4 regions of the Leuconostoc aquikimchii genome follow, and region 1 is predicted to be linked to each of the others. Evidence: riboswitches for the same ligand, from Rfam matches in the RefSeq annotation. Region 1 holds a riboswitch; each other region holds the start of a gene.
What was found. Region 1 has a riboswitch for thiamine pyrophosphate ahead of AB3K24_RS07780 (ECF transporter S component). Riboswitches for the same ligand answer to the same signal wherever they lie in the genome.
Positions count from the first base shown of each region.

Region 2: it holds a riboswitch for thiamine pyrophosphate, as region 1 does, so the genes downstream of both, AB3K24_RS05210 (thiaminase II/PqqC family protein) here and AB3K24_RS07780 (ECF transporter S component) in region 1, are expected to answer to the same signal.
Region 3: it holds a riboswitch for thiamine pyrophosphate, as region 1 does, so the genes downstream of both, thiW (energy coupling factor transporter S component ThiW) here and AB3K24_RS07780 (ECF transporter S component) in region 1, are expected to answer to the same signal.
Region 4: it holds a riboswitch for thiamine pyrophosphate, as region 1 does, so the genes downstream of both, thiM (hydroxyethylthiazole kinase) here and AB3K24_RS07780 (ECF transporter S component) in region 1, are expected to answer to the same signal.

Region 1 covers NZ_JBFPER010000001.1:1,591,641-1,593,846, forward strand. The annotation lists gene AB3K24_RS07770 (restriction endonuclease) at 1-35, opposite strand, end outside; gene AB3K24_RS07775 (dihydrofolate reductase family protein) at 188-718, opposite strand; TPP riboswitch at 825-914, shown strand; gene AB3K24_RS07780 (ECF transporter S component) at 1,063-1,644, shown strand; gene AB3K24_RS07785 (ABC transporter ATP-binding protein) at 1,637-2,206, shown strand, end outside.
Region 2 covers NZ_JBFPER010000001.1:1,056,156-1,058,361, reverse strand. The annotation lists gene AB3K24_RS05215 (GNAT family N-acetyltransferase) at 1-126, shown strand, start outside; gene AB3K24_RS05210 (thiaminase II/PqqC family protein) at 352-1,050, opposite strand; TPP riboswitch at 1,175-1,263, opposite strand; gene AB3K24_RS05205 (AAA family ATPase) at 1,668-2,206, opposite strand, start outside.
Region 3 covers NZ_JBFPER010000001.1:884,318-886,523, reverse strand. The annotation lists gene AB3K24_RS04410 (cryptochrome/photolyase family protein) at 1-411, opposite strand, end outside; gene thiW (energy coupling factor transporter S component ThiW) at 489-992, opposite strand; TPP riboswitch at 1,143-1,233, opposite strand; gene msrA (peptide-methionine (S)-S-oxide reductase MsrA) at 1,290-2,111, opposite strand; gene AB3K24_RS04395 (YitT family protein) at 2,205-2,206, opposite strand, start outside.
Region 4 covers NZ_JBFPER010000001.1:418,753-420,958, reverse strand. The annotation lists gene thiD (bifunctional hydroxymethylpyrimidine kinase/phosphomethylpyrimidine kinase) at 1-486, opposite strand, end outside; gene thiM (hydroxyethylthiazole kinase) at 479-1,255, opposite strand; TPP riboswitch at 1,365-1,453, opposite strand; gene AB3K24_RS02135 (hypothetical protein) at 1,507-2,016, opposite strand; gene AB3K24_RS02130 (hypothetical protein) at 2,013-2,206, opposite strand, start outside.

The DNA of each region.
Region 1 (2,206 bases):
GTCGGTAAATAATAACTTTCAGCGTTTCCAATCATGATCTTGCCTCGAATCTCTTTGATTCTTTAATTAGATCACATTTATTTCCTCACTGCAAGTAGTTATTATATATGATAAATTGTAATACTAATAAATCAAAAAAATGCATAAGCATTTAATGATTTTTAGAATATTTTATATAAAACGATTACTATATGTCACTTACTCTTTTAAGGTGAATTTCTGTCATTTCACCAAGTTGTGTGGTTTCAACCGCCTGTAAACGATAGCGATAGCTCCCAGGTTCAAACAATCGTTTCCCTTGTCCAAGTAGCACAGGCACAATTTGTATCCAGAATTCGTCCACCATATTAGCCTCAAGCAACGGTTTTAAAATACTACCACCACCAATAATCCAAATGTTGTCACCCGTTTGTTTTTGATAATTTTTAATAATATTTACGACATCCCCCGAAACATAGGTCGTGTCTTTTTGATTCGTATGGTCGCCACGCAAAAAAATGACTTTTTCTTTACCTGCATAAAGCGCTTCTTCACCCATCATTTGCTGTGCTACTTCAAATGTTTTTCGCCCCATTACAAATGTACTAATCTGTTTTTCAAATGTTTCGTAGGTTGATTGACCATTTAAGTTGGTATCCAGCAACCACTGCAAATCATCATTTTCATCAGACAAAAAGCCATCCAAACTTATAGCACCATAAAAAACTACTTGACGCATAAAAATCACCTTTTTTCTTTAGATAACCGTTACTACTTTCTAACACTTATTTTAACATAGTTGCACAATCAAAAAAATTATGTTAAATTTAACTTGTAGTTTAATATTTAACAATCTGGGGTGCCACGTGGCTGAGAAACACCCATTGAACCTGATCTGGTTAATACCAGCGAAGGGAGAATTGCTTTTTTGATGTTGTACTAGGCAAACTCTTGGCTCATAAATGAACCAAGAGTTTTTTATTTGCCTAGAAAGCACCATTAAAGAGAGATTTCAATTTTAAACCATTTTGTATACCAGACATAAAATAACAACTACAAAAAATTTATTGGAGGCATAATCTTATGCAAACTATTTCAAAGTCAAAATCAACACGTTGGGCACTCCGTGATGTGTTGTTATTGGCATTCGTCGCCGTTTTTATCGGTTTTATTTTTTGGGTACTTGGCCCAATTTATAATTTATTATCAGCTGCTTTAACACCATTGGGTTTAGCGCCCTTTGCAAATGAGCTACTCATTGGTGGCTGGATGATGGCCGGCCCACTTGCTAGTATTTTAATTCGTCAAGCAGGTGCTGGCGTTTTGGGTGAATTCTTTGCTGCTGCCGTTGAAATGTTACTTGGTGGTCAATGGGGTGTCGCAACTTTGTTATCTGGCCTTGTACAAGGTATCGGTAGCGAAGCAGGATTTGCTGTTTTAGGTTACAAAAATTGGGGTTGGCGTGGTATCTTTGCCTCAGCAATCACCGGAACAATTGTGACATTTATCTGGTCTGCCTTCCGTGATGGGTACAGTTCTTACCATATTGGTCTATTAATCGCCTTGTTCATCACACGTTTTATCTCACTTTTGTTCTTTGGTGGTGTCTTAGTTGTTGCTATCCAAAAACTGATTGAAAAGGCTGGTGTTTTGCATCGTGACTGATTTAGTGGTTGACCATGTGAATTTTGCTTATCGCGAAACACCAGTGTTAACCGATATTTCACTCAAATTACGACCCAACAGCTTTAATTTACTTGTGGGTCCCAGTGGTAGTGGTAAATCGACGCTGCTTAAATTATTATCTGGCTTGTATCCAACATTTAGTGATGGCACATTGACTGGTAAATTAACCCTCGATGGTTATGACATTCATGACATTGTGCCTTATCAACGCGTGGCGCACATTGGTTACCTATTTCAAAATCCAACACGGCAATTTGTCATGAGAACCCCCTTTGAAGAATTACGATTTAGCCTAGAAAATTTACAGGTTAAGCCTGAAGACATTGAAAAGCGTATCACTGATGCTATGAAAAGTGTTGGTATGACAGCTTATATGCATCATGATTTATTGCACTTATCTGGTGGCGAAAAACAAAAAGTGGCACTAGCCACCGTTTTAGCTGCAGATAGTGAATATTTATTGTTAGATGAACCATTTGCAAACGTTGACCCCGTTGCAAGATTACAACTAATCGACGTGATCAAAGCTTATCAAAATCAA
Region 2 (2,206 bases), 540 kb from region 1:
AATTTGACAGCCAGAGCTTCTGCTCATGAATTTTATCTCAAAAACGGATTTCATGATATTTCCGGTCCATTTAAAAATGATTATTTGAATATTACAGACTATGATATGCAATTTTTTATGAGATGAAAGTTGCGTTAGAAATAATTTTTGAGGGGGCAATTATATTCAAATTGCGACTGATTTTCTTTCTAGGTTTTTATCTAAAATAATATAGGTATGAACTTGTTCCTTTCAGCGTAAGATATACGTAGCTTAACCGACCAACCATAGAACAAATGAGTTCAAACGATTGATTTAGGCGCAATAATATTTCTAGTTAAAATTGCGGTTAGCCGGTGAGAAGAATTATTTTTAAAATGACTGGGCTATTGAATATTTTTCCCATTGTTCAGGGAGAAGCGTCATTTGCCAAAATCGTAATTCTTCTGCACTGCTATACACAAATTGTTGTAAAAGAATGTCTGATTGGATTTCATTGAAACGATTAGCCACCAAATCATCAAGCAACGCAATCATTTTATGAACATATTTTTGGAAATTTGAATCAGCGTAAGATTCTATAAAGTCAATATAGATTTGTTCTGAACCCTGTAAATAATTTTTGCGTGCTAACATTTCTTCAAATATTTCTAAATATAGCCATGGGCAGGGTAATAATGCTGATAAAGCATGAATTTCATTGTACTCATTAAATGCATGATGCATATGGCAAATGTAATGGTATGTTGTTGGTAACATGTGCGTTTCATGAATATTTTTTTCTGTGATATTAAGTTGTTTATAAATGTTTTTTTGCTGCGTCACATCATAATCGTTGATTGCTAAGATACCTGACTGTAATTCTTGAATAATTTTATTATCGTCTGTAGTTGATAGTATTTTATCATAAATTGCAAGATAGTTTTGAACATAAAAATTATCTTGTAAAAGATAGGCCTTGAAGGCTGATAAGGGTAATGTACCGTTTTCAATGCCTTTAATAAAAGGATGATTTTTACTGGATTGCCAAAGTTCTTTTGTTTCCTCATGTGCTAATTCACTAAATTTCATTGTATTATTCTCCATCTTTATTTTTTATAAAATATCAGAAAAAAGCCCAACTCTAATTGAGCTGGGCTTGAGACAAAAGTTGAAAATGAAATCTCCAATCAAAAAAATGATACTTTTTTGATGAATCAATTTATAAACATCTTCCTTCGTCAGTGTTAACTAAATCAGGTTCAATGGGTATGATCTCAGCTCAAGGCACCCCAGATATCTTACTTTTATAGTTTATCACATATATTAAAAATGTGAGTTAGTTATTTTAAAAAGTGATTTTTTTCTTCTGAATAAGCAAAATTTTTTAACATTGCTTATAAATTGGACTACCAGATAGGAAATATAAAAAATCAATTCTGTCACAAAAATGCACGGTGTCTTGCCATCGCCATATAATTTAAGTTCTTCGAGAGAAAAGATTGTGTTGAAAGATTCTTTATACAACTCTATCAAGTGGTAGGGTGTCAAATTAATTGATTATCGTGACATAGTATACGCTTATTCCCAAGAATGAGCGTATACTATGGTTTTCATGGGCTAACTTTTTTCTTTTGAGCTTCTAAAAATTGGACGTTAACTTACTTTATTGTTGGTACTGAGAGTGTACGCTGTTGAGAAAATAATCATCATGTTTCTCCAATTAAGCCAAAGTGACTAAAGTGTTCTTTAAGATACGTCAGGGTTAGACTGATAGGATTTTTAACTAACTGACTTGGTTCACCGCTAGCCATTAACTGCCCACCAGTTGATCCGCCTTTGGGTCCTAAATCAATCATGTAATCTGCGTTAGTCATCAAATCAAGATCATGGGTAATGATGATGACAGTGGCGCCTTTTTCTTTTAGTTTGTTAATTACACCAAGTAAGGTTTGCACATCTTGTGGGTGCAGCCCGACAGAAGGTTCGTCAAAGACAAAGAGGGTATTATTTTGTGTCTTATTTAAATGATTAACTAATTTCAATCTTTGTGCTTCGCCACCAGATAAACTTGGTGTGGTTTCACCTAAATGTAAATAATCTAAACCAATTTCACTGAGTAATATTAACTGTTTTTCGATATTGGGCACATCTTTAAAGACCATTAGGGCCTCTTTAACTGATAAGTTCAGTAAATCAACAATATTGTAGCCATGCCAACGAATCTGTTGAATGTCATCTTTATATC
Region 3 (2,206 bases), 710 kb from region 1:
ATGTAAATTATAATCAACAAATGAATGTGAGCTAACACCTAACACTTCTCGACAGTATTTTGCCACTTTTTGATCTCGTAACCTACCATAACCATTCTCATCATTATTAAAATAAAGGTTGTGCCAGTTAGGCAGCAACTGCTTTATTTTGCTAAAAACCGATATTAAATCACCTTGTAAAATCTGAAGATGAATATCTTTATGTATTAAATCATCTTTCAATTGTTTAACACTAGCAAAAAATGCGCTTTGATTAACCGTACTTCGTTTATTTACTTGCTGTGGATCTAGAATAAAAATCAGTAACACCTTGTCACTATACTTTATTGCCTCTGCCAAAGCCACATTATCAGTTATTCTTAAATCCCTACGAAACCACATGACACTTGTTTGACTCAAATTTTTTTCCATATTTCTATCGTAACCCGTAAATTATTTAAAGTCTAGCAAGTTAACGACACTTTTTCATCATAATGACGTGCATTTTTTTAATGTAAAAATATGCTTTGTGCATCTTTAAAAGCAGAAATTTTTGTTAACCTACCTAAAATAAAATAAGCGATGACTGAACCAATCAAAGTTGCCCCAACAAAACGTGGCGTATAAATAAACCAGTACATACTTTGCTGAGAACCAGTGTACCAAACCATAACTGGGTATGATAATAACGAACCTACGATACCTGTTCCTAAAATTTCGCCAAACATAGACCAAAAAATATGATGGCCATACTTATAAAAAATTGCGGCACCAAAAGCACCAAAAACCGCACCAGTTAACGCCAATGGCGGTATACCTAATACCATCATTCGAATAACACCAGTAATGATTGCCATAATCACAGCATAAAACGGTCCTAATAGGATACCCGCAATAATATTCATCACACTTGACATTGGTGCCATGCCCTCTATTCTAAAAATTGGTGATAACACAACATCTAATGCTACCATGATTGTCACAATAGTTATTTTCTTGATTTGTACAGTCATTATATGAGCTCCCTAATATGATTGGTTTAGTTCTCAAAACTATCGTCACTGATACGGATTGTTTTTTTAAAGTGATGTTACAATTGCATTATAAATTCACCACAATAAAAAAGCATTTTTCTCATACTAGAGAAAAATGCTACCTAAAAAGTCATCAGTGTAGCACTTTCCTACGCCAGTATAATCTGGTTCAGGTTCAAAGGGTTCTTCTCAGCCATTTCCGGCGCCCCTAGTACAAAAACTATTGTATCATATAACTATCTTTCGCGCATCAGCCACATCAAATTAATATACGATTTATTTTTTAAATATTCTATGAGCCTTGTTAGTTAAGCGTTGTAAAAACAAATATAGTTGTCGTGCATGCTTTATTTTTCGATAACGCACTTTATTTTTTTTATAAAAATCTTGATGAAAGTTTTCAGCCGGCCAAAATGTGGTGGCGCTTTCAATTGCTACCACAATTGGTCGTGAATAACGTTGCGACGCAATGATTGCTTGCTTTGATTGCTCAGCAATTTGTCGTTGTTGCGCGCTATTTACAAAAATAATTGGTCGATAATTATCACCACGATCATCAATTTGACCTAAATCATCAGTTGGATCAATCAGCTGCCAATAAATAGTAACTAATTGTTGATAAGTTATCAATCGCGTATCAAATAATATTTCAACTGCTTCAACATGTCCAGTATACTGCCCAACAACCTGATCATAAGTAGGTGACTGCCAGTTACCGCCAGTATAACCTGAAATAACCGCTATGATACCAGGACGTGTATCAAAAGGTTCCACCATACACCAGAAACAGCCACCAGCAAAAATTGCACGCTCTTGATAAGGTGGATTTGATGCAGCATGCAGATCCAGTTTATCTTGCGAATCTTTTTGTGGTTGCCCATTTATTTTTAAATAAAAATCCATCACATCTGGTGTCAAATTATTTCTTGTAGCTAAAGGTTTCAGGCCATTATTTAGTACATCAAGGCGTTCATTAAAACGTACGCCAGACTGGTCGTCTTTTGCCTGTACTAGCAAATCGCGTTCCCATTCCCTTGTGGCAGGATTCAGAATTAAATTATAGATTTCTTGTTGTATGTCATCTGGATTTAAACGCATATGTCACACCACCTGTATACTATTTTTTCAGTATATTTAACTGTCCAAGCGCTCATGATTATCAAACTAACGCTATCAACACCTTAATTATTTTT
Region 4 (2,206 bases), 1.2 Mb from region 1:
TGCTGCCATGATATCTTCATGTGTTTGAATTGTCATGCCCGACAGTACTTCTGCTTCTGGTATGTTTGGTGTCACCATTACCGCAAGTGGCAATAATTGTGTTTTTAATGCTAAAATTGCTTTATCGCTTAACAGCTTAGCCCCACCTTTGGCTACCATAACAGGATCTAAAATATAATTACCAAAATTATATTTTTTTAACGCCTTGGCAACAGTGTTCACTGTTTGAACGTCACCAAGCATGCCAGTCTTCACTGCAGAAAGAGATAAATCCTCAGCGATTGATTGTATCTGTTGTGTGATGACTTCAGATGGTATCATTTGAACAGACTGAACACCAAGCGTATTCTGTGCTGTAACAGAAACAATGACATTGGCACCATAAACACCTTGTGCCATAAACGTTTTCAAATCTGCCGATACGCCAGCACCGCCACTGGAATCCGTTCCAGCAATTGTCAAAACCTGCAATGTGTCATTAACCATGATTGACCTCGCGATTAATAAATGCGTCAAGTTCGTCTTCTTGTAATAAGAATAGTTCATCCAACAACTGATTAACAAAAAAACCTGGTGTTTTAACTTTTTCACTCGCCTTCACGCCAGCTAACTTCATTGTAGCCATTGCTCGCAGTGTATTTTCAATTGAAACACTATCACCATTAAAAGTGCCAATTAACGCTGAGAGGGCATCCCCTGTCCCAACATTTGTTGCCAAAAGTGGCACATCCACGTCAATTATTTTAGTCGTTTGACCATCACTAATAACATCTGTTTTGCCACTTAAAGCAATAATTGCGCCCGTTTTTTTGGCTGCCAATCGCGCAATTTTTTCAACATCTCCGTTGCCTGTCGCATCAATCCCTTGACTAGCAAAGTCAATATCAGCAAACCAAGCAATTTCAGCTGCATTACCACGAATAATATCAACGTGTGCATCCGCCATAAGCGCTGCCACTGGACGGCTTCGTGAGGGTATACCCACCGCAACTGGATCCAAAACAACAACTTTGCCAGCGTGATTTGCTAATTGTGCTAATTTAATGGTTTCGAGTAATTCCGAACGTCGCCAAGTGCCACTGTTGATAACAACAGCATCACTTGCAGTAACCAAGTCTGGAAATTCTTCTAGCTCACGCGCCATAATAGGTGACCCACCAATAACATTGATAACATTAGCCACAAACTGTGGTGTCACGTAGTTTGCATAGTTAAACACAAGTGGTTTCTTATCTTTTATTTCTGATAACTTCATAACTTTTTCTCCTTGTATTGCCTGGTTTCACACAATAAAAAAGCCGTTGACCGAATTCACAAAAGGAAATCAGTCAACGGCTAAAAAAGTAAGCAAAAAACTTAAATTAGTAAGCGCGAATGTATCTCCCTTCGCACGCATTACCGTGATCAGGTTCAATGGGTGTTTCTCAGCCAAATGGCACCCCAGACATATTTATTTAGTTTATGAACTTATTGTAGCTTAGAATCGGTAATTATGCAAGATACCTGTCATCCCCACCAATTTTTATCATCAAAATCACGCATTTGATGTGTCAAAGACAGTTGTTCTGCCGAGTTGACATGAATGTAACTGGTTGTATAAGGATTTTTCATTAATTGTTTCATCTGATTAAACATATCGCTAGTTAAAAAAGCTGCCAACGCGGTGTGACTAGGCCAAAAACTCCATAACATATACTCAGATTTGCCATTACTATTTTGAGCAAGAATGGCATTTTCAGGTACGAGCTGTGTAATTAATTCATCATTACGATCTTTCGTTTGAAAAGCAATTTGATGCATAACATCACCACGAAACTGACCATTAGTCACCAAACTATCAAATGACATCGGCCGTTTAAAATGTGCCACTAAGTCTGGTGACGCAATAATCAGGACATTTGTCCCTGCTAATTGTGACTCTTTCCCCAAATAAAAGAATTTATCTGGTTTTATAGCCTGCAAGGTTAACAATTCTGCTGGTGTTTGTTCAGGTGCTAATATTAAATTAATTTTCATAAGAAAGGCTCCTCTAATAGTTTCACAACATTCGGTGACAATCGTGATTGATTATCGCTCATAAATTTTTTTACGCCAGCAAACGTTGCCAAATCAATCGTTGTGGGCAACAATTTTGCATGACTTAAATGTCGTGCAAAAGTAATGTCTGCTACCGTTATCATATCCACACCCCAACCATCAGGTAGTA